2 linked regions of the Paractinoplanes brasiliensis genome follow. The protein of the gene in region 1 interacts with the protein of each later gene in a pairwise test. Links are inferred from orthologs where the notes say so. Each region holds a gene or a part of one and is shown in the gene's direction. Other genes may lie near its edges.

Region 1 (11,764 bases):
AGACCGCGATGGGGCTCCTGGCGCCGATCGCCACCGACACCGGGGCGCCGTCGTTGCTGTTCTCGCGGCGGCACGCCCTTGCCTCGTACGCGTCCGCCCTGCTCGCCGACGGCCAGGCCGAGGCCGCCCTGACCTGGATCAACCGGGCCCGCGAGGTGAAGGCCGAGGACGTGCGCAGCGCCGTGCAGGCGGCCATGACGCACGCCCGGGTGCTGGCCGCCGCCGACCACTGCGAGCGGGCCCGCGAGGCGGCCGAGGAGGCGGTCATGCTGGCGTACTCGACCGAGCAGACGAGTGAACGTGTCGCCGCCGAGGAACTGCGCGCCACGCTCGCGACCACGGGTGTCGAGACGGCTTCGGCGGCCGGTGTCGTATACGCGTCCGACGTGCCTGGATGATCTTCGACCGACCTGGCGTATTTTCAGATCCATGACAGGAACCCGGCTGCGATGACCGAGACACCGAGCGGAGCGCTCCCAGCTCCGTACGTGCCTGGTATGTCCGGGTTGTCGGTGATGGCACGTGGTGGTTACGCCACCGTCTATCGGGCGATGCAGGACTCAGTGGGCCGCGAGGTCGCCATCAAGGTGGAAAATCGCCGCCTCGAGAGCGATCGCGACCAGGCCCGCTTCCTGCGTGAGGCGCGCGCCGCCGGGCGCATGTCGTCGCACCCGCACGTGGTCGACCTGTTCGACGTCGGCGTGACGGTCGACCAGCACCCTTACCTGATCATGGAACTGTGCGACGGGTCGTATCTCGATCGCATGCGCCGCTCCCCGCTCGGCGCGGCCGAGGCCCGCGACCTCGGCGTCAAGATCGCCGACGCGCTCGTGCACTCGCATGCCAACGGGGTGCTGCACCGCGACGTGAAACCGGCCAACATCCTGTACTCGGAGTTCAACACGGCCGTGCTGGCCGACTTCGGGCTGGCCGTGCTGGGCGAGATGCGCGACTCCTCCGTCACCCTCGAAGTGCTCACCCCGGCCTACGCCCCGCCCGAGATGTTCCGCCACGACGAGCCGACCGGCGCGGTCGACGTCTACGCGCTCTGCGCCACGCTCTACGCGGTGATGCGGGGCCGCCCGCCGCGCTGGGACGGCGAGCGCAGCCCCAGCCTGCTCACCCTCATGGACCTGTTTCACCAGCCCATCCCCGACCTGCCCGGGGTGCCGCCCGCGCTCACGCACGTGCTGCGCTGGGGCATGGCCAACGACCCGGCGCGGCGGCCGACCGCACAGCAGCTGCGCGAGTTGCTGATCAACGTGCAGCTCAACCCGCCGATCAACAACTACGTGCCGCCGCCCCGGCTCTCCCCGGGCGACGACACGCCGACCGTCCGCAATCCTCGGTCGGCCAAGACCCCGAAAAAGAAGTGGCCCTTCGGCGGGCTGCTCGGAAGCCAGGACCGCTGAGAGTTCGACGTACGCGGGCTACCCCGGAGCCGGGACCGCGGGCAGTTCGCCGCCCGCGGTCAACTCGGGAGCCAGGACCGCCAGCAGCTCGCCGCCCGCCGGCTACTCGGGGGCCAGGACTGCCAGCAGCTCGCCCGTGTCGACCTCGGTGCCCGGGTGCACCGGCAGCGAGGCGACCACCCCGGCGCTCGGCGCGTGCACCGGGTGCTCCAGCTTCATGGCCTCCAGCGTGAGCAGCAACTCCCCCGCCCGCACCCGCTGACCGGGCACGACGAGGACCCGGCGGACGGCCCCGGGCAGCGGCGCGATCAGCGAGCCTTCGACCGCGTCGGGGGCTGGCAACGGGAACCGGGACAGGCCGCGCAGCGCCACCGAGCCCTCCGGGCTGTCCACGTACGAGACCTCACCCACCCGGTGCACGTTGAAGGTCAGCCGGATGCCGTTGACGTCCAGCACCACCCGCTCGTCGCCGGCCTGCACGACCACCGTCTCGGGGTAGTCACCGGCCACCGGCGCCTGCCCCAGCCCGGCCAGGTCGAGCTCCTCCGGGTCGACCGTACGCACCCACCAGCCGGCCAGCTCGCCGTGACGATTCATCCGGTAGCCGACCTCGACCGGGCCGGTCGGGCCGTCGTACACCGCCGTCTGCGAGCCCGACGGCACGTTGCGCCAGCCCGACGGCATCGAACCGAGCACGGTCGCCGAGGCCCGGCGGGCGGCGGCGCCGGCCAGCGCGGCGGCCAGGCACGACAGGCGTACGGCATCGACCGCCGACAGCAGCGGGGCGAACACCTCGGGCCGCCGGTCGAGGAAGCCGGTGTCCACGTCGCCGGTGCGGAACGCGTGGTGGCGCAGGGCCCGCACCAGCAGGTCGCGGTTGGTGGCCACGCCGTGGATCTGGGCCCGGGTCAGTGCGGAGGCCAGCATCCGGGCCGCCTCCTGCCGGGTCGGCGCCCAGGCGATCAGCTTGGCCAGCGTGGAGTCGTGGTGCACGCCGATCACCGAGCCGTCCCGCACGCCCGCGTCGAGCCGCAGGCCGGGGGCGGGCAGGGGGCGGAACCGGCCGGCCACGTCGGGCACGGCGAACCGGTGCAGCGTGCCGGTCGCGGGCAGCCACGCGTACGCCGGGTCCTCGGCGCAGAGCCGCACCTCGATCGCGTGCCCCCGGATCGGCGGCGGGCCCGGCATCGGCAGGCTCCCGCCCTCCGAGACGAGCAACTGCAGCCGTACGAGGTCGTAGCCGGACACACACTCGGTGACCGCGTGCTCGGCCTGCAGGGTCGGGGTGAGCTCGAGGAACCAGAAGTCGCCGTTCGTGTCGAGCAGGAACTCGACCGCCCCCGCGCCCACATAGCCGAGCGCCCGGACCGTGACAATGGCCGCGCGGCACAGCTCCTCGCGCAGCCCCGGGTCGACGGCCGGGGACGGCGTCTCCTCGACGATCTTCTGGTAGCGGCGCTGGATCGAGCACTCGCGCTCGCCGAACGGGATCACCGCGCCGTGCTCGTCGGCGATGATCGGCACCTCGATGTGGCGCACATCCTCGACGTACGGCTCGCAGTAGACCTCGCCGCCCACCTCGCGCCTGGTCGAGGCGAGCGCCTCGAGCAGGGTGGCCGCGTCCCGCACGACCCGCAGCCCAGCGCCGCCCGCGCCGGTGTCCGGCTTGATCAGCACCGGGAAGCCGGGCACCTCGGACGGGTCGGTGAAGCTGGGCAGCACCGGCACCCGGGCCTCCGCGACCAGCGCCTTGGTCTCGCGCTTGCTGCGCAGCACGCCGAGCGTCTTGGCCGGGGCGCCGACCCAGATCATCCCGGCGTCGGCCACGGCCGAGGCGAAGTCGGGGTCCTCGGCCAGCTCGCCGATGCCGGGGTGGATCGCGTTGGCGCCGGAACGCTGGGCCGCGGTGATGATCAGGTCGCCTCGCAGGTACGACGAGCGGGGCGTGCCGCCGTCGAGGCGTACGGCGTAATCGGCCTCGCCGACGTGGGGGGCGTCGGAATCGGCGCCGGAATAGACGGCGACCGTCTCGACGCCGACCAGGCGGCAGGTGGCGAACACCCGGCGGGCGGTCTCGCCACGGTCGGCCACCAGAAGACGTCGGATCACTGGTCCACCTTTCCGGGTCGGAACGTGCCGACGTGCCCGGCGCCCTCGACGACCGCACTGTGCACGGCGGAGAGGCAGAGGCCGAGCACGGTGCGCGTGTCGCGGGGGTCGATGACGCCGTCGTCGTCCCCGCCGGCCGCCGGGCCGTCGGCAGGCCAGCTGAAGGCGAAGCGGGGGTCGCCGGTGCGTCCGGTGTTGAGAGCGAGCAGCGGGACGGTGGAGTGCGCGAGCGCGTCCACCGTCCCGGAGCCGAGGATGCCGGCGTCGTCGCGCTGCAGGAGCAGCAGGGACGTGTCGGTGGCGTTGGCGAGCTGGATGAAATGCACCGCCTTCTGGGTGTCGGCGGCGGTCGGTGGGACGTCGGCGGCGGCCAGGACCCCGACCGGGTAGCCGTGCAGCTCGCCCCAGCCCGCCAGCACGGCGGCCCCGACGGCGGGCTTGAACTCGTCGAACTCGCTGCCGTCGAGCAGCCTGGCCAGCACCTCGCGCGGGTCGAACAGGGTGGACGGCCCGGCCAGCGCGAGCAGGTCCTCGGCGTCGTACTTGGGCTCGGCGGGCGGGAACGTGCGGGGTGGGGGGCCGCACTTGCGCCAGTTCAGACGGCGTACGCACTGACGGGCCAGGCGCAGCGCGTCGCGTTCGTCCTCGGCCAGCTGATCGGCGGGAGCGCGGACGTCGGAACCGTTGGCGCCGGCCCGGGGACGGGAATGGGTCAGCCTCTTGGCATGTCCGCGCACCATGATCGTGTAGTCGGCGAGGGCGGGCAGGTACGCGGTGTCCCCGCTGGTCGGCCCGAAGACGACACAGACGGCGGGCACCCGCCGGGTGGACAGCCGGCTCAGGTCGCGCGCGATGCTGCCGCCCGGCGGTGGACCGGCCCCCGGGGTCTCGGCGGCCGACTCGACCAGGTTCACCAGCGGCAACCGGTCGGCCGCGGCGATACGGGCGGCCCGGCGGATCTTCTCCACCGCGTACGGGTTGGCGGCCGTGCCCTCGACGGTGGGGTCGGTCGCGATGATCATGCACTCGACGGCCTCGACCACGCCGATGCCGGTGACCACGCCCGCGCCCACGGGGAACTCGGTGCCCCAGCCCGAGACCGGCGACAGCTCCAGGAACGGGCCGTCCTGGTCGAGCAGCATCTCGATGCGTTCCCGGGGCAGCAGTTTGCCACGGGCGTGATGCCGGGTGACCGCCCGCTCGCCGCCGCCCGCGCGGGCCTCCTCCAGCGCCGCCTCCAGCCGGTCGAGCCGGTCGAGGGTGGCGTTACGGGCCTCCGGATAGCCGGGGGTGCGCGGGTCGACGGCGGTGCCGAGCACTGTCACGTCGGTACCCCGATGCGCTGTACGCCCCCCACCATGTTCAAAGCCGCGCCCTCTCGTATCCGCCGGTGCCTCTCGACCACCTCCACAACGAGTGGTCAAGCGGGTGCGACACGGATGCGAAAGCTGCTGGTTTGTACCCTTTTCAGGGGGTAATGCACGGCTTGTAGGGGCCGCCCCGAAGGGACAGCCCCGGCCCGGCGATACGGGTCAGACGCGGGCGCGCCGCGCGAGGCGCTCGGGGTCCAGGATGATCACGCTCTTGCCGTCCAGCCGGAGCCAGGCCCGCGAGGCGAAATCGGCGAGAGCCTTGTTCACCGTCTCGCGGGACGCCCCGACGAGCTGGGCCAGCTCCTCCTGGGTGAGATCGTGCGTGACGCGGAGCACACCACCGTCGCGGGTGCCGAACCGGCCCGCCATCTGCAGCAGGTTTTTCGCGACCCGGCCGGGCACGTCGGTGAAGATCAGGTCGGCCAGCGCGTCGTTGGTACGGCGCAGGCGGCGGGCGAGCACCCGCAGCAGCTGCTCGGCGATCTCGGGCCGGTTGTTGAGCCACGGACGCAGCGACGTCTTCTTGAGCCGGGCCAGCCGCGCGTCGGTCACCGCGGTCGCGGTGGCCGTGCGGGGACCGGGGTCGAAGAGCGAGAGCTCGCCGACCATGTCGGACGGGCCCATGATCGAAACCAGGTTCTGCCGGCCGTCGGCCGCTCGCCGTCCGAGCTTGATCTTGCCGGACAGCACGATGTACAGGCTGTCACCGGCCTCGCCCTCGTTGAACAGGACGTCGCCCTTGCGGACTTCGACCGTGTCCATCTCTTTGGCGAGCGCCTCGGCGGCCTCCGGGTCCACGCCCTGGAAGATCCCGCTGCGCGCCAGTACCTCATCCATCGCCGCACCTCCGAACACGCGCAACGCCTGCGCTCGATCAGTCTAGGCGCACGCGGGCGGGAATCGGGCGGGCACCCCTTGATCTAGATACCGCAGGGTAACCGGTCCCGCCGTGACGGGCAGTATCTTTCGTCGCCGGGTGGAGGCAACGACAAGCCTTTCGACGGTTCGTCCGCGACGCCACCTGAAGGTATCGTCGCGATCGATGAATTCCCACCCCCCACATCGAAGGCCGGGCATTTTCGGGCGCCCTGTCCTTACTGTCGCGATTGTCCTGGCGGTTTTGGCCGCCGTCGGCGTCGGAAGTGTCGCTTTCGCGAACCGCGACTCGGGGGGTGGCTCCACGGCCCAGTGGCGAGCGCCCGAAACCGTGGCGCGGTCCTCGTCCGCGCCCAGCCTGCCGCCGACCGAGGCGGCCGCGGCCGATGAGGGCACCGTCACACTGTCGGCCACCGGCGACATCATGATGAGCAACGCGCCCAGCCGGATGCCGCCGGCCGACGGCAAGGGGTTCTTCGACTCGGTCAAGCCGGGCCTCGAGTCCGACCTCGTGATGGGCAACCTCGAGCAGCCGCTCACCGAGAACACCAGCGCCTCCAAGTGCGGGTCCCCGCCGTCGCCCAACTGCTTCGCGTTCCGGTCCCCGCCGTCGTACGTGAAACACCTCGTCGACGGCGGGTTCGACCTGGTCAACACGGCCAACAACCACGCCCGTGACTTCGGCGTCCAGGGCGCGCGCAACACCCGGGCAGCGCTCGACCAGGCCGGCATCAAGGCCACCGGCAACACCGACGAGATCACCGTGGCGGAGGTCAAGGGGGTCAAGGTCGCGGTCGTCGGCTTCTCGTCGTACGCGGGGGCCAACAGCCTGCTCGACCTCGACCAGGCCCGGTCGGTCGTCGGCCAGGCCAAGGAGCGGGCCGACCTCGTCGTCGTGCAGGTGCACATGGGCGCCGAGGGCGCCACGATGCAGCACGTGCGGCCGGGCACCGAGACGTTCCACGGCGAGAACAGGGGCGACCCGATCAAGTTCAGTCACGCAGTCGTCGACGCGGGTGCCGACCTGGTGGTCGGGCACGGGCCCCACGTGCTGCGGGGCATGGAGTTCTACAAGGGCAAACTGATCGCGTACAGCCTGGGCAACTTCGCGGGCGGCGGACGCACCCTGTCGCGCAGCGGCGTCCTCAAGTACGGCGGGATCCTGCGGGTGACGCTGGGCAAGGACGGGTCGTACGCGGGCGGCAAACTGCTCTCGACGTACATGAACTCCAACGGGCTGCCCACCCGTGACGAGTCGAAGGAGCAGGGCCGCAAGCTGGTCGCCCAGCTCACCGCGGCCGACTTCCCCGACACCGGCGCCACGATCGCCGCGGACGGTTCGATCACGCCGTCCGCGTGACGTTTCTTGTCGCAGGGGCGACGTACTCTTTAGCGGTGACTCCGGTGGCAGCGGCAAAACGGTTCGCGGCGGAAACGCCCATCGGGCGCAAGCGGCGGGCCCGCAAGATGGCCCGTGTCCTGGCCGAGACGCATCCCGACGCGCATTGCGAGCTCGATTTCACCACCCCGCTCGAGCTGGCCGTGGCCACGATCCTGTCGGCACAGACCACCGACGTACGGGTCAATCAGGTCACCCCCGAGCTGTTCAAGCGCTATCAGACGGCCGCCGACTACGCCGCGGCCGACCGCACCGAGCTCGAGACCCTGCTCAGGCCGACGGGCTTCTTCCGGGCCAAGACCGACTCGCTGATCAAGCTGGGTCAGGCGCTGATCGAGCGGCACGACGGCGAGCTGCCGGCCACGCTGGCCGAGCTGGTGGCACTGCCCGGCATCGGCCGCAAGACGGCCAACGTCATCCTCGGCAACGCGTTCGGCGTCCCCGGCATCACTGTCGACACCCACTTCCGCCGCCTGACCAACCGTTTCGGCTGGGTCTCCGAGGACGACCCGGTCAAGATCGAGTTTCTGGTGGCCGACCTGATCGAAAAACGCGACTGGACAATGCTGTCGCACCGGGTGATCTTCCACGGCCGCCGGGTCTGCCACGCGCGCAAGCCCGCCTGCGGCGCCTGCACGCTGGCGTCGATGTGCCCGTCCTACGGCACCGGCCCCACCGAGGCGGCCGCCGCGGCCAAGCTGCTCAAGGGCCCGCGCGCCCGCGAGCTGGCGGTCGCCGCCGGGGTCGACCCCGAGCTCGTCCCGGCCGCGGCGGTCGCCGCGCCTGACGTTCCGTGAGCCCCCAGCGGCCCACCGAGGCCCTGTTCCACCGCCCACCCGGCCCGCCGGCTGCAATGTCACGGGGACGGCGGCTGCTCGCTCTGCCGCTTGTGCTGCTGGTCGTTGCGGCAACCGCCGCCTGCACCAGCGACGAACCGGCGGTCGCTTCGCCGTTCGCCGGCTGCGACACGCTGATCGCACCACCACCGTCCGCCGCCCCGCCTTCAGCCCCGCAGCCGGCCGCCTCAGCTGGAGGCTTGGCGCTCGCAAGCCTGCCCGATTTGACGCTGCCGTGCTTCGACGGCGACGACGAGGTGTCGCTGCGCGAGCTGCGCGGACCGGCCGTGATCAACCTGTGGGCGTCGTGGTGCGGACCGTGCCGGGCCGAGCTGCCCGTGATGCAGAGCCTCGCCGACCGGACGACCGGCCGGCTCACCGTGCTCGGCGTCGACACCGGCGACCAGCGTGACAAGGGAGCCTCGTTCGCCACCGACGCCGGCGTGCGCATGCCGACCCTCTTCGACGAGAAGAGCACGCTGCTGAACAACCTGGGCCGCATCAGCCTGCCGATCACCGTCTTCCTCGACCCGGCCGGCCGGGCGTACGCGCATCTGCTGCCCTTGGAGGCCCCCGAGCTGGCCGAGCTGGTCCGCACGCACACCGGCGTGACGGTGACCCCGTGAGCCGGGGGCAGGTGCTGGGCCGCCCCGACGGCCTGCCCGGGTGGTTCGACCCGCTGCTGGCCCGGGTCGCGACGTGCCGTACCGAGGACTTCACCACCCTGCGTCCCCCGGCGGGCGGCGGACGGCCCAGCGCCGTGCTCGTGCTGATCGGCGAGGGCGATTCCGGCCCCGACCTGCTCGTGCTGCAGCGCGCCGCGACCATGCGCAACCATGCCGGCCAGCCCGCCTTCCCCGGCGGCGCCACCGATCGGGAGGACGCCGACGCCGTGGCCACCGCCCTGCGCGAGGCCAACGAGGAGGTCGGCCTCGACCCGGCCGGGGCCGAGGTGCTGGCGCTGCTGCCCGACCTCTACATCCCGGTCAGCTCGTTTGTCGTCACGCCGGTGCTGGCCTGGTGGCGGCGCCCGCATCCGGTCAGCCCGCGGCAGCCGGCCGAGGTCGCCCACGTGGCCCGGTTGCCGATCAGTGAACTGGTGGACCCGCAGAACCGTATCCGGGTACGACACCCCAGTGGCTGGATCGGTCCCGCGTTCCAGGTCCGGGGTCTTCTCGTCTGGGGCTTCACGGCAGGGGTGATCTCGACATTGCTCGACATGGCGGGCTGGGCCCGGCCCTGGGCGCCGGGTGCCCTGGTCGAGCTGCCCGACGCCAGTGCGCCGGTGCCCGCGGCCCGGGGCGGGGCGCCCGACGAGGTTCTGCCGTGAGCCACCCCTGGCCGAGCGCCTCTACGCTGAGGTCGTGTCCGTCGTCGATTTCTACGCTGGGTGAGGGTCCGTGGTCGATGGCATCCTGATCCTGCTCATGCTGATCTTCGCGATCAGCGGCTATCGCCAGGGCTTCGTCATCGGCGCGCTCTCGTTCGGCGGCTTCTTCAGCGGGGTGCTGATCGGCCTCCAGGTCGGTCCGCTGATCGCCGACCGCTTCTCCGACCCGTCGGCGCGGCTGGTCGTCTCGCTGGTCACCATCTTCGCGCTGGCCGTGCTGGGCCAGACCCTGGCGGGCTGGCTCGGCACCCACCTGCGCCGCGCGATCCAGAGCCGCCCGCTGCAACGGGCCGACGACGCCGGTGGCGCGGCCATCTCGCTGGTGGCCGTGCTGCTGGTGGCCTGGCTGATCGCGGTGCCGCTGGGCTCGACCCCGTTCCCGGCCCTCAACAAAGAGGTCCGCAACAGCGCCATCCTCGGCGGCATCAACAGCCTGATGCCCGATCAGGCCCAGGCCCTGTCGGCGGCGCTGCGCGACACCCTCGACACCAGCGGCTTCCCCGACGTCTTCGGCGGCCTCACCCCGACCCAGGCCAAAGAGGTGGCCGCGCCCGACCCGGCGCTCAAGGGCTCCCAGATCGTCCAGAAGTCGAAGCGTTCGGTCATCAAGGTGCTGGGCACGGCGCCGAGCTGCTCGCGGCGCATCGAGGGCTCCGGTTTCGTGTACGCCGCCGAGCGGGTCATGACCAACGCCCATGTGGTCGCGGGCACCCGCGAGACCGAGGTCGAGGTGAACGGCCGCCGCCTCCCGGCGACCGTGGTCGTCTACGACCCGGCCCGTGACCTGGCCGTCCTCCACGTGCCGGGCCTGACCGCGCCGGTGATGCCGTTCGTCCGCAGCCAGGCCAAGACGGGCACGAGCGCGATCGTGCTGGGCTACCCGCAGGACGGCCCTTATGACGCCCAATCCGCCCGCGTACGGGATGTGGGGCGCATCACCGGCCCCGACATCTACGACGCACGCGACGTGACCCGCGAGATCTACACGATTCGCTCGCTGGTCCGCAGCGGCAACTCGGGCGGCCCGCTGATCAGCCCGAACGGTCAGGTGCTGGGCGTGATCTTCGCCGCCGCAGCCGACGACAAGAACACCGGTTTCGCCCTCACTGCCAACGAGGCGGCCCCGGTGGCCCAGGCCGGCCTGTCCCGCACCCGCGGAGTCCGCACCGGCGAGTGCGCCTGACCCCCGCTCCCTGGAGGAGGCGGCGGACACGGGATCACCACTACCGCGGAGGCGTGGTCTCCTGCCTCACCCAGTCGAGGTAGGCCGGATTGCCGGCGAGCACGGGCAGCGCCAGAACGCACGGAACGTCGTACGGGTGCTCGGTGTTGGCCCTTTCCACGATGCTGTCGACCAGGTCGGCGCGGGTGTGCAGGGCGATCCGGGCCTCGGGGTCGTCGTGCACCTCGCCCGCCCAGCGATAGATCGAGCGGATCGCGGCGATCTGGTGACCGCAGGCGGCGAGACGGTCGTCGACCAGGCGGCGGGTGAAGGCGGCCAGCCACTCGGGGTCGGCGGCGGTGATGACCACCTCGACAACGTCGGTCATCGGGCGAGTTCGGCCGCGACCAGCTCGGCGATCTGCACGGTGTTGAGCGCCGCGCCCTTGCGCCTGTTGTCGCCGGTGACGAAGAGGTCGAGGGCGCGCGGGTCGTCCATCGCGCGGCGGATACGGCCCACCCAGGACGGGTCGGTGCCGACCGCGTCGATGGGCATCGGGAACTCCCCGGACTCGGGGTCGTCGACCAGGATCACGCCGGGCGCGTTGCGCAGCACCTGACGCGCGCCCTCGGCGTCGACCTCGGAGCCGAAGACGGCGTGCACGGCGATCGAATGGCCGGTCACGACCGGAACCCGTACGCAGGTGGCCGAGACCTTGAGGGCCGGCAGCGCGAGGATCTTGCGGGACTCGCTGCGGAGCTTCAACTCCTCGGACGACCAGCCGAGCGGTTCGAGCGCACCCGACCAGGGCACCACGTTGAGGGCGAGCGGGGCCGGGAAGGGGCCGAGGTCGTCGCCGACCGCCTGCCGCACGTTGCCCGGGCGGGAACCCAGCATGCGGTCGCCCGCCACCTTGCTGAGCTGGTCGTGCAGGGTGTCGACGCCGAACTGGCCCGCGCCCGAGGCCGCCTGGTAGGACGCCAGGACCAGCTCACGCAGCCCGTACTCGTGGTGCAGCGGCGCGATCGCCATGATCATCGCCATCACGGTGCAGTTCGCGTTGGCGATGATGTTGCGGGGGCGGTACTGCACCGCCTCACGGTTGACCTCGGGCACCACGAGCGGCACCTCGGGGTCCATCCGGAACGCGGCCGAGTTGTCGACCACGATGACGCCACGGGCCGCGACGATCGGCGCCCACTGCAGC
Region 2 (12,076 bases), 2.1 Mb from region 1 along the record:
ACGTCCGGCTTCCGGCGTCGCCCCGCACCCTTACGCCGTCCCCCTCCGCCGCCTCCCAGCTGCCCCGGCTCGGCACGGCCCGGTCGGCCGGTCCCGCCGTGTACTCGACGAAGCCGCCGCCCGGCCGGAACTCCAGACTGGGCCGCGGCGCCCGGCTGGGCGGGAACGGATAGTCGCCCGGGCGGTAGACGGCCTGGTCGTCGGTGTCCTCCTCGAAGGAGCGGTACCAGCGCTGAAAAAGGTCCGGGGAGATGTCGGGCATCGTTGCGTCTCGACCGCCTGTCGTGATGCTGAAATTCGTGGTGGTGCCCGCAGACTGGCAGCGTCATCGCAGGCCGGCGACCCTCGGTCCTCGATCCGACAGGCCCCGCCCCCGGTTCGGAACGTTCGTCCGATGACCCCTGCCTACGCGGCCGCGCGAGCTCACCCGATGAGCCTGCGATTGCCCGCGAGGTCCTACCGCCGAAGGCCGTCCCGCCGAGATCGCTACAACGTTGTGCGCCCCATGCTGCGCATAGCGTTCATCAAGGCGACGGCCGTGGTCGAGGACAGCAGCCGGGGGTCGAAATCCTCGGTCTCCTGGAATTGCCGCAGCACGGAGTTCACCTCCGGCGAGGTCGTGGGGACGTAGCCCATCGTCCAGTCCGGGAAATCGCGGACGTCGATATCGTGGACCGAGACCAGGGCGACGTTCCCGTGCCGCGGATCCGCCGCGATGCGGCCGAACGTGGCAGTGACCTCCTCCCGGCCGCCTTCCAGGCATTGCAGGAAGAACTTCCGGTTGAACAGCAGGACACCGGTCAGACAATTACGTTCGTTGTTGCTCCGTGCCGTATCCAGGATCGCCTCGACACCTCCGGGGCCGAGCTCCCGCTTCTCGCTGAAGTAGATCAGTCGCGACATCGTCATGGTCCGACGCTAAGCTCCGACGGCCCGCGTCCGCAGGCCAAGCCGAGGGTCCACGGACGAAGGCCGACACTCCCACCCCAAGAGGCGCGACAGCGCCCTTTCCGCGCTGGTCGCCCTGGTGGGCGCGGTAGGTTTCGAACCTACGACCCCTCGCTTGTAAGGCGAGTGCTCTCCCACTGAGCTACGCGCCCGGTGTGAAACCGGAACCGACATCCTACCTAAAGGTCAGCCAGCGCCGCCCGCCAGGGTTTCTGGTCTCGGGGCTCGCCGGGGCTCAGCATCTCGGCGAAGCGGATGATGCCGGCGCTGTCGATGAGGAACGTGCCGCGGTTGGCCATGCCGCCGCCGGAGTTGAAGACGCCGTACGACTGGGCGACCGCCCCGTGCGGCCAGAAGTCGGCGAGCAGCGGGAAGTCGAAGCCTTCCTGCATCGCCCACACCTTGTGGCTGTAGACGGAGTCGACGCTGACCGCCAGGACCTGCACGGTGTCGTTCTGGTAGTCGGGGAGGCGGTCGCGGATCTCGGCGAGTTCGCCCTGGCACGTGCCGGTGAACGTGAAGGGGTAGAAGACCAGCAGGACGGCTTTGCGGCCGTGGAAGTCGGCCAGGCGTACGGGCTGGTTGTTTTGGTCTTTCAGGGCGAAATCGGGCGCGGGGGCGCCGACCGGGACCGTCATGCGGACAACCCTAACCGGACCGGCACCCGCGGGACGCCGGTCGGGCTGGGGACGCAGTGAGCTACTTCTTCTTGTTGCCCTTGGGGGAGACCAACCGGGCGCCGGTCCAGTCCTTGCCCGCGTTGACCGTCGAGGTCTGCTGCAGGCCCGCGGTGGGGGCCGACTCGCTGATCTCGCTCGGTTCGACGTGGTTGTCCCGGCCGGCTTTGGGGGTCAGCAGCCACACCACGCCGTTGTCGGCGAGGGGGCCCAGGGCGTCGGTGAGGATCTCGAAAAGGTCACCGTCCCCGTCGCGGTACCACAGCAGCACCGCGTCGACGACTTCATCGGTGTCTTCGTCGACCAACTCGCCGACGCGTTCGGTCAGGGTGTCACGAAGATCCTCGTCTACGTCGTCGTCGTAGCCCATCTCCATGACCACCATGTTCGGCTCGAAGCCGAACCGGTCCGCCAGGCTGCGTACGCCGTCGGCCTGACCAGCGGTCGCGCTCACTGTCTAAGTCCTCCTAGCCGTCGAGTTACCAAAACCTGGGGGTAGTCCACACACTCCGGGCTCTCGGCGCAAGTGGCGCACCGGGTGTGTGGCAATTTACCGCGCCAGCAGGGCGCGGGCACCCTGTGTGATGGCATCCTCCCCCACCAGCACATGCTGTGCGGCCGGACCCAGCGGAATCAGTGAGTCGGCCGAGGCGATTCGCCTGGCCGCGCCCACGAAACCGCCGTCCACCAGGGCCGCGAGCACGCCCTCGCCGACGCCTCCGGAGCGGCGGGTCTCGTCGACGATCAGGACCCGGCCGGTCGCGCCGGCCTCACGGACCAGGTCGTTGACGGGAAGCGGATTCAACCAGCGGAGGTCCACCACTCGGGATCCGTAGCCCTGCTCGGCGAGCTGGGCGGCAACACGCAGCGACATCCGGAGCCCGTTGCCGTACGTGATGATGGTGAGGTCTTGGGCGTTGCCGAGCGGGTAGGTGCGGGCGCGCCCGATCGGCACGTGCTCGGTGGTCCAGGCGCCGGGTCCGCTGTACGGGGCGAGCCACTCGTTGTCACCCTGCTGATAGAGGTCGCGGGTGTGGTAGAGCGCGATCGGCTCGAGGAACACGCAGACGCTGCCGTCGGACGCCGCCGAGGCCAGGCAGGAGCGCAGCATGGGCGCGGCGTCGCTGGGCCGGCTGGGCACGGCCAGGACCAGGCCGGGAATGTCGCGTAGGACGGCGAGCGAGTTGTCGTTGTGGAAGTGCCCGCCGAACGTCTGCTGGTAGGCCAGCCCGGCCACCCGTACGACCATGGGGTTGCGATAGGCCCCGGAGGAGAAGAACGACATCGTGGCCGCCTCACCCCGCAGCTGGTCCTCCGCATTGTGGAGATAGGCCAGGTATTGGATCTCGGGGACGGGGAGCATGCCGTCGAGACCGGCGCCCAGAGCCAGCCCGAGGATCGTGGTCTCGTCGAGCAGGGTGTCGAAGACCCGTTCGTCGCCGAAGCGTTCCTGCAGGTGCTTGGTGACCCCGTAGACGCCGCCCTTGCGGCCCACGTCCTCGCCGAAGACGAGCACGCCGGGGTCGTACGCCAGCGCGTCGGTGAGTGTTGCGTTGATGGTCTGCGCCAGCGTGAGCGGCCCGGACTGCTCGGGCAGTTTGCCGCCGAACGCCCGGGAGCGGGCCGCCGCGCCGGGCCCGAGTGCGCGGGTGGCGACCTCGGTGATCATGTGGGCGGCGCGCAGCGGGCGGCGCGGGGCGAGCGGGGCGACGATCTCGGCCACGTTGGCGAGCTTGGGTTCGCCCAGCACCTCCTCGGCGACCTTGCGCACCTGCCAGCCGACCTCGTCGTAGCGGGCGATCACCTCGTCCGGCCCGAGCAGCCCGGCCTCGACGAGCAGGCGCGCGGTGGCGATCAGCGGGTCCCGCTCCAGGTCACGGCTGATCTCGTCGGCCGTCCGGTAGGCCACCTCGGCGTCGGCGCCGGCATGACCCATCAGCCGTACGGTCGACAGGTGCAGCACGGCGGGCCGGCGCTCGCGGCGCACGTAGCCCACGGCCTCGATCGCCGCGTCGTAGGTGGTCGTCAGGTCGCAGCCGTCGGCCGCCGAGTACCGCAGGCCGGGCCGGGACTGCAGCATGGCCGCCAGCCAGCCGTCGGGTGTGGGCACGCTGATGCCCAGCCCGTTGTCCTCACAGATCAACAGCAACGGCAGCGGTACGCCGGTGTGCTCGAACCAGCCCGCCGAGTTGAGAGCGGCCGTGGCCGTCGCGTGGTTGACCGAGGCGTCGCCGAACGAGGCCACGGCGATGGCGTCGCGGGGCCATCGGCTGTCGGGGCGCGGCCGGGCCAGCGAGAAGGCCAGCCCGACCGCCCGGGGCAGGTGCGACGCCACCGTGGAGGTGGTCGGGACGATGTTGGCCTCGGCGCTGCCGAAGACCTTGTGCCGGCCCCCGGCGATGGGCTCGTGGGCCGAGGCGACCACGCCGCGCAGCACGTCGCGGGCCGCGTCGGGCAGGCTCTTGGCGCGGGCGGCGAAGAACGCGGCCGAGCGGTAGTGCAGCAGGGCCGGGTCGGTGGGCAGCAGCGCCGCGGCCACGGCGGCGTTGCCCTCGTGGCCGGACGATCCGATCGTGTAGAAGCCCTCGTTGAAGCTGCGCAGCCAGCGGGCCGCGAGGTCGAGGTGGCGGCTGGCCAGCTGGGCGTCGAACAGCTCGAGGGCGCGGGCGCCGGTGAGGGTGGAGCCGTCGCGGACGGCGTCGCCGGGTGCGCGGCGGGCCTCCGGAAGCGCGAGGCCCGACACAGCGTCCCTGAATCGCTCGTCGAGGTTCTGCGGGGTGGTCACCTGACCAGCATTGCCCACCCGGGCGAAGCCCGCCATGCCGGAAACCGGCGATCATCGGGTCGTCGGGGCGTGACCTGGGACGGGCTGGCAGACTCGGTTCATGCGTACCGAAGTGATCACGATCCGGACCGGGTCGCGTCCCGTGGTGCGGGACATCACGCGCGAGGCCGAGCGGTTCGCCGAGTCCGAAGGGGACGGGCTGCTGCACGTGTTCGTGCCGCACGCCACGGCCGGGCTGGCGATCATCGAGACCGGGGCGGGTTCGGACGACGATCTGCTGGCCGCGATCGACCAACTGCTGCCGGCCGAGGACAGGTGGCGGCACCGGCACGGCTCGAAGGGGCACGGGCGCGACCACGTGCTGCCGGCCTGGATCCCCCCGTACGCGTCGCTGCCCGTGATCGGCGGCCGGATCGCCCTGGGCACGTGGCAGTCGATCTGCCTCGTGGACACCAACGGAGACAATCCGGAACGCCAAGTAAGGTTCAGCTTTCTGCCCGGCTAGAAAGTTACTGGTCAGTACGTGTGTCGCGGATCGCGTACCCGGACGGTAGGCGTGACGATGCGCACGGCTAAGGGGCAGGATGGAGACATAACCCGCGCGACTCACACAATGGGCCGCTCGGTCCGACACCCGACCAAGAGGAATGCCTGTGGCCACGGAGCGCAAGCGCCCGGTGATCAGCGACGGCCTGCCGAGCCAGCTTCCGGACATCGACCCCGAGGAAACGAACGAATGGGTCGAGTCGCTCGACGGAGTCATCGACGAACGCGGCGCCAAGAGAGCCCGTTACGTTATGTTGCGCCTGCTCGAGCGGGCCCGGGAGCGTCAGGTCGGCGTTCCGCCGCTGACCTCGACGGACTACATCAACACGATCCCGCCGGAGCAGGAACCCTGGTTCCCCGGCGACGAGTTCGTGGAGCGCCGGATCCGGGCCTACATCCGCTGGAACGCCGCGATGCTGGTGCACCGCGCCCAGCGGCCCGAGATCGGCGTGGGCGGGCACATCTCGACGTACGCGTCGAGCGCCAGCCTCTACGAGGTCGGGATGAACCACTTCTTCCGGGGCAAGGACCACCCGGGTGGCGGCGACCACATCTTCTATCAGGGCCACGCCTCCCCCGGCATGTACGCGCGGGCCTTCCTCGAGGGCCGGCTCAGCGAGAACGACCTCGACGGGTTCCGCCAGGAGCTGTCCCACCCCGGCGGCGGCCTGCCGTCGTACCCGCACCCGCGGCTGATGCCGAACTTCTGGGAGTTCCCGACGGTCAGCATGGGCCTGGGCCCGCTGAACGCGATCTACCAGGCGCGGTACAACCGCTACCTGCACAACCGGGGCATCAAGGACACCAGTCAGCAGCGCGTGTGGGCGTTCCTGGGCGACGGCGAGATGGACGAGGTCGAGTCGCTCGGCGCGATCGGCCTGGCCGCCCGTGAGGAGCTCGACAACCTCACCTTCGTGATCAACTGCAACCTGCAGCGCCTCGACGGCCCCGTACGGGGAAACGGCAAGGTGATCCAGGAACTGGAGTCGTTCTTCCGCGGCGCCGGCTGGAACGTCATCAAGGTCGTCTGGGGCCGCGAGTGGGACCCGCTGCTGGCCGCCGACACCGACGGCGCGCTCGTCAACCTGATGAACGTCACGCCCGACGGCGACTACCAGACCTACAAGGGCGAGTCCGGGGCGTACGTACGGGAGAACTTCTTCGGACGTGACCCGCGCACCCGCAAGCTGGTCGAGCACATGAGCGACGACGAGGTCTGGAACCTCAAACGCGGCGGTCACGACTACAAGAAGCTGTACGCGGCGTACAAGGCGGCCACCGAGCACACCGGCCAGCCGACCGTGATCCTCGCCAAGACGATCAAGGGCTGGACCCTGGGCTCGCACTTCGAGGCCCGCAACGCCACCCACCAGATGAAGAAGCTCACGCTTGACGACCTCAAGGGCTTCCGCGACCGGCTCTACCTCGACATCAGCGACAAGCAGCTCGAGGACAACCCGTACCTCCCGCCGTACTACCACCCCGGCGAGAAGTCCGACGAGATGCAGTACATGCTCGAGCGCCGCCGTGAGCTGGGCGGATCCATCCCGACCCGGCGCACCAAGGGCAAGGTGCTGCGGATCCCCGAGTCGAAGGCGTTCGGCGACGTCAAGCGGGGCAGCGGCAAGCAGAAGATCGCCACCACGATGGCGTTCGTCCGCCTGCTGAAAGACCTCATGAAGGACAAGGAGTTCGGCGCCCGCTGGGTCCCGATCATCCCGGACGAGGCCCGTACGTTCGGCATGGACTCGCTCTTCCCGACCAAGAAGATCTACTCGCCGCACGGCCAGACCTACACCTCGGTCGACCGCGAGCTCTTCCTGTCGTACAAGGAAGCGACCAACGGCCAGATCCTGCACGAGGGGATCAACGAGGCCGGGTCGACCGCGAGCTTCATCGCCGCCGGCACCTCGTACGCCACGCACGACGAGCCGATGATCCCGCTGTACATCTTCTACTCGATGTTCGGGTTCCAGCGCACGGCCGACGAACTGTGGGCGGCGGCCGACCAGATGACCCGGGGCTTCCTGCTCGGGGCCACCGCGGGGCGCACCACGCTCAACGGTGAGGGCCTGCAGCACGAGGACGGCCACTCGCTGCTGATCGCGGCGACGAACCCGGCTGTGGTCGCCTACGACCCGGCGTTCGCGTTCGAGATCGCGCACATCGTCGAGGACGGCCTGCACCGGATGTACGGCGAGAAGCAGGAGAACGTCTTCTACTACCTCACCGTCTACAACGAGCCGGCCGTGCAGCCCGCCGAACCCGCCGAGGTCGACCGGGAGGGCCTGCTCAAGGGCATCTACCGGTACGCGGCGGCGCCCGAGGCGAACGGTCCGAAGGCGCAGCTGCTGGCGTCCGGCACCGGCATGGCCTGGGCCCTGAAGGCGCAGACGCTGCTCGCCCAGGACTGGGGCGTGAGCGCCGACGTCTGGTCGGTCACCTCGTGGACCGAGCTGCGCCGCGACGCGATCGAGGCCGAGGAGCACAACCTGCTGCACGCCGGCGATCAGCCGCGCAAGCCGTACATCCAGCAGAAGCTGGAGGGCACGGAGGGCCCGGTCGTCGCGGTCAGCGACTTCATGCGGGCGGTGCCCGACCTGATCGCCCGCTGGGTGCCGAACGACTACACGTCGCTGGGCACCGACGGATTCGGCATGAGCGACACCCGGCACGCCCTGCGGCGTCACTTCCACGTCGACGCCGAGTCGGTCGTCGTCGCCACGCTGCGCCAGCTCGCGCTGGGCGGCAAGGTGCCGTCGCACGTGCCGGCCGAGGCGGCCAAGAAGTACGCGATCGACGACGTGAACGCGGCTCCGGTCGGCGAGACCGGCGGCGACAGCTGAGCAACTGGGCAAACCGCCGGATCCGCTCGAAAGCGGGCGGATCCGGCGTCTACGTCTCAGCTCGTCCCTCGCCCCGCCGATAAGGCTAGGTGGGACGGAACAGCCGTGGGATGCAGATCAGTCACAAGCTCCTCGCCCTGGGCCTCGGCGGGGTGATCGGGACGGCCGCCGTGCTGGTGCTCGTGGGCGCCGGGGAGAGCGGCAGCTTCGCCGCAGGAACCGAGCGCGAGGTGGTGGCGCAGAACGCCGCCTCCCTGGAACGCACCACGGCCGACGTGACGACCCTGGTGCAGTCGGTCGGCGACGAGGTGCAGAACAGCGTCAACGTCAGCATGCGCGCGGCCGCCGAGCTGCTGGCGCAGCGCGGCGGCGCCCGCTTCTCCGACGAGACGACCACGTGGACGGCCACCAACCAGGTGACCCAGGCCAAGACCTCGGTACGCCTTCCCCGGCTCACCGTGGACGGCACGTGGCTCGGGCGCAACGACGACTTCAAGGTGACGACCCCGTTCGTCGACGACGCGGCGAAGCTGTCCAGTTCGGTGATCACCGTGTTCCAGCGGATGAACGCCGCCGGCGACCTGCTGCGGGTCGGCACGACCGTGAAGGCCGCCAACGGCGCCCGCGCGATCGGCACGTACATCCCCGCGACCGGCCCGGACGGCAAGCCCAACACGGTCGCGGCCGCGATCAAGGCGGGCAAGCCGTACCGGGGCGTGGCCCAGGTGGTCGGCACCCCGTACGTCTCGGCCTACGACCCTGTCAAGAACGCGGCGGGCGAGGTCATCGGCGCCCTGTACGCCGGCATCCCGCAGACCGAGGCGCTGGCCAACCTGACCGAGGCGGTCGAGGCGGGTGAGGTCGGCGCGAACGGCTGGCTCACCGTCTTCAGCACCGCGGCCGCCGACCAGGGCCGGGTCGTCGCCTCCAACACCCGGACCGCGACGGGCAGTGCCGACCTCGAGTCGACCGATGCCGCCGGCGCCGAGTGGGTCAAGGAGCTGGTGGCCAAGGCGCCCACGCTCACCGAGGGACAGACCTGGACCACCAAGTACCAGCTGCCCGGTTCGGGCGGCGCCGAGGCCGGGCCGACCACCACGACGGTCGCCTTCTACGCGCCGTACTCCTGGGCCATCGTGGTCGGCGGGTACGACAACGACGCGGCCGGCCCGGTCAACACGGTCCGCGACGGGCGTTCGGAAATGCTCTGGACCCTCGTCGTGGCGGCGGTGCTGCTGACGCTGATCGGCGGCATCATCGCGGGCGTGCTGGCCCGGCGCATCTCGCGCCGCCTGGCCGGGCTGACCGGGGGGCTGTCCCGGCTGGCCGAGCGCGATCTGACGGTGACCGTGCCGGTCCACGGCACCGACGAGATCGCCACGGCGTCGGCCGCCCTCAACACGGCAGCCGGGCAACTGCGTACGGTGATGATCGAGGTCACCACCGCGTCGCAGGAGGTGACCTCGACCGCCGGGCACGTGGCCGCGACCGGCGGCGAGCTGGCCGGCTCGGCCGAGGCGGCGTCGAGCCGCGCGGGCGCGGTCAACCACGCCGCCGAGAGCGTCTCGACCGTGGTGCAGACCGTGGCCGCGGGCGCCGAGGAGATGGGCGCCTCGATCCGCGAGATCTCGAGCAACGCGCAGGACGCGGCGGACGCCGGCCGCGACGGCGTGGGCCTGACCGCGACCGCCGCCGGCGTGATCGGCGAGCTGCGCAACTCCACCACCAAGATCGCTGACGTGGTGCGGCTGATCGCCGGCATCGCCGAGCAGACCAACCTGCTGGCGCTGAACGCGACCATCGAGGCGGCCCGGGCCGGCGAGACCGGCAAGGGCTTCGCCGTGGTCGCCAACGAGGTCAAGGAGCTGGCCCAGGAGACGGCGCGGGCCACCGAGGACGTGACCGCGCGGGTCGCAGCGATCGAGAACGACACCACCCGGGCGGTCGACGCCATCGAGGCCATCACGGCCCGGATCGCGCAGGTCAACGACTATCAGACGGCGATCGCGGCGGCGGTCGAGGAGCAGGCCGCGACGACCGCCGAGATGGCCCGCAACATTTCCGAGGTGGCGTCGGGCAGCCGGGACATCGCCGAGGGCATCGGGGTGGTCAGCGGCGCCGTGGAGGGCACCCGCGCCTCGGTGTCGGTGTCGCATCAGGCCGCCGACGAGCTGAACTCCACCGCGCGACGGCTGACCACGCTGGTGAACCGGTTCACCGTGTAGGCGTACGGCGGCGCCGGGACGCACGTTAAGTGTTCGTTCGAATGCGTTCCGGAGTATGGACCGGTGGTGCGAGATTTCCGTAAGCTGCCCCCGTGGGTGGCAACGGGGCCTTCCCGAGAGATCGGTGATCCTCTAATCTCCGAGGAAATACGCCCCATCAGGAGGCCGGATGGCCGTCGCTCACGGAGTCCCCGTCCTCGCCACGCCGGTCGAACCCGTTCGCCGGTCGTGGATCGGGTTGTTGTTCGCGGCCAACCTGGGGCTCTGGATGGCGTACTTCACGCCGATCCAGGTGCTCCTGCCCGAGCAGGTCGCCGAGATCACGCCGGACAGCAAAGAGCTGTGGCTGGGCGTCGTCACCGGCATCGGCGCGGTCGTGGCCATTGTGGTCAACCCCCTGGCGGGCGCGCTCTCCGACCGTACGAGGATCAAGCTCTTCGGACGCCCGTACGGGCGAAGGCATGTCTGGACGCTGGCCGGGTGCATCCTGTCGGTGCTGTCGATCGCGGTGCTGGCCGAGGCGTCCAACCTGCTCACGGTGATCGTGGCCTGGTGCTTCGTGACGGTCGGCATCAACGTCATGCTGGCCTCGCTGACCGCCGCCGTGCCCGACCGGGTGCCGATCGCGCAGCGCGGGCTGGTGTCCGGCTGGATCGGCATGCCGCAGGCGCTCGGCCTGGTCATGGGGGCCATCCTGGTCACGGCCGTGTTCACCGACATCGGCACCGGCTACATCGCGCTCGGGCTCGGGCTGGTCGTGCTGGCCGTGCCGTTCGCCCTGCTCACCAAGGACGACCCGCTGCCGCCGGGCACCAAGGTCCGGGCCCGCTGGAAGATCGACCTGCGTGGGCACCCCGACTACATGTGGGCCTGGGGCACCCGGTTCCTGGTGCAGCTGGGCAACGCGCTGGGCACGCTGTACCTGCTCTACTTCCTCGACGACGCGGTCGGGCTGGACGACCCGGACACCGGCCTGCTCTACATGATCCTGCTCTACACGGTAGGCATGATCAGCACCGCCATGATCGGCGGCTGGCTCTCCGACCGGGTCGGCCGACGCAAGATCTTCGTGATCTGGTCGGGCGTGCTGATCGCGATCGCCGCCACCCTGCTGGCGATCTGGCCCACCTGGACGATCTCGCTGGTCGCGGCGTTCCTGTTCGGCATGGGTTTCGGCGTCTACCTGGCCGTCGACACCGCGCTGATCACCCAGGTGCTGCCCAGCCAGGCCGACCGGGCCAAGGACCTGGGCGTGATCAACATCGCCAGCGCCGCCCCGCAGGCGCTCGGCCCGTTGCTGGCCGCCCCCATCGTGACCAGCCTGGGCGGCTACCCCGCCCTGTTCGGCGCCACCGCGCTGGTCAGTCTGGTCGGGGCCGTGGCGGTGGTGAAAATCCGCTCGGTGCCCTAGGTAGTCTGGTCGGGTGACTGTTCGCGTACGCTTCGCCCCCTCCCCGACCGGCATGTTCCACGTCGGCGGCGCCCGCTCGGCGCTGCAGAACTGGATCTATGCCAAGCAGCACGACGGCGTCTTCGTGCTCCGGATCGAGGACACCGACGCCGCCCGCAACCGTCCCGAGTGGACCGAGGGCATCATCTCCGCGCTCGACTGGATCGGGATCGAGCGCGGGTCGTACGAGGGACCGCATTTCCAGTCGTCCTACGCGCAGGACCACACCGCGGCGGCCACCCGGCTCTACGGCGAAGGCAAGGCCTACTACTGCGGTTGCAGGCGCGAGGACGTCATCGCCCGCACCGGCAACCAGCACACCGGTTACGACGGCTTCTGCCGTGACAAGGGCTACGGGCCGGGCGAGGGCCGCGCGCTGCGCTTCCGCACCCCCGACGAGGGCGAGACCGTCGTCGAGGACCTGGTGCGCGGCAAGCCCACCTTCGAGAACAAGCTGATGGAGGACTTCGTCATCGCGCGCAGCGACGGCTCGGCGGTCTTCCTGCTGGCCAACGTCGTCGACGACATGTCGATGGACATCACGCACGTGATCCGGGCCGAGGAGCACCTGCCCAACACGCCCAAGCAGCAGCTGCTGT

The links.
Region 2: the proteins of nth (region 1) and aceE interact in binary tests that used the Escherichia coli proteins (3 or more experiments, as listed by UniProt). The link is inferred for Paractinoplanes brasiliensis from one-to-one orthologs.

What each region holds. Positions count from the first base shown.
Region 1 is NZ_SNWR01000001.1:3,890,747-3,902,510, reverse strand. The notes cover bases 6,089-9,065. They hold nth (endonuclease III), read left to right. Parts: upstream 6,089-7,165; coding sequence 7,166-7,966; downstream 7,967-9,065. Other genes in these bases: C8E87_RS17455 (NUDIX hydrolase), read left to right, coding at 8,628-9,065; C8E87_RS17460 (TlpA family protein disulfide reductase), read left to right, coding at 7,963-8,631; C8E87_RS17470 (CapA family protein), read left to right, coding at 6,089-7,130. Also shown: C8E87_RS17495 (adenylate/guanylate cyclase domain-containing protein), read left to right, coding at 1-398; C8E87_RS17490 (serine/threonine-protein kinase), read left to right, coding at 450-1,412; C8E87_RS17485 (acetyl/propionyl/methylcrotonyl-CoA carboxylase subunit alpha), read right to left, coding at 1,515-3,521; C8E87_RS17480 (carboxyl transferase domain-containing protein), read right to left, coding at 3,518-4,846; C8E87_RS17475 (Crp/Fnr family transcriptional regulator), read right to left, coding at 5,054-5,731; more of C8E87_RS17470, read left to right, coding at 5,937-6,088; more of C8E87_RS17455, read left to right, coding at 9,066-9,335; C8E87_RS17450 (MarP family serine protease), read left to right, coding at 9,406-10,578; divalent-cation tolerance protein CutA, read right to left, coding at 10,619-10,945; C8E87_RS17440 (aspartate-semialdehyde dehydrogenase), read right to left, coding at 10,942-11,764. UniProt on the Escherichia coli protein: DNA repair enzyme that has both DNA N-glycosylase activity and AP-lyase activity. The DNA N-glycosylase activity releases various damaged pyrimidines from DNA by cleaving the N-glycosidic bond, leaving an AP (apurinic/apyrimidinic) site.
Region 2 is NZ_SNWR01000001.1:1,827,481-1,839,556, forward strand. What follows is about bases 4,714-8,002. They hold aceE (pyruvate dehydrogenase (acetyl-transferring), homodimeric type), read left to right. Parts: upstream 4,714-5,063; coding sequence 5,064-7,802; downstream 7,803-8,002. Other genes in these bases: C8E87_RS07880 (YjbQ family protein), read left to right, coding at 4,714-4,915; C8E87_RS07890 (methyl-accepting chemotaxis protein), read left to right, coding at 7,913-8,002. Outside these bases: C8E87_RS07850 (hypothetical protein), read right to left, coding at 1-262; C8E87_RS07855 (BLUF domain-containing protein), read right to left, coding at 487-909; C8E87_RS07865 (peroxiredoxin), read right to left, coding at 1,128-1,586; C8E87_RS07870 (DUF3052 domain-containing protein), read right to left, coding at 1,648-2,079; C8E87_RS07875 (thiamine pyrophosphate-dependent enzyme), read right to left, coding at 2,176-4,446; more of C8E87_RS07880, read left to right, coding at 4,511-4,713; more of C8E87_RS07890, read left to right, coding at 8,003-10,027; C8E87_RS07895 (MFS transporter), read left to right, coding at 10,197-11,438; gltX (glutamate--tRNA ligase), read left to right, coding at 11,452-12,076. UniProt on the Escherichia coli protein: Component of the pyruvate dehydrogenase (PDH) complex, that catalyzes the overall conversion of pyruvate to acetyl-CoA and CO(2).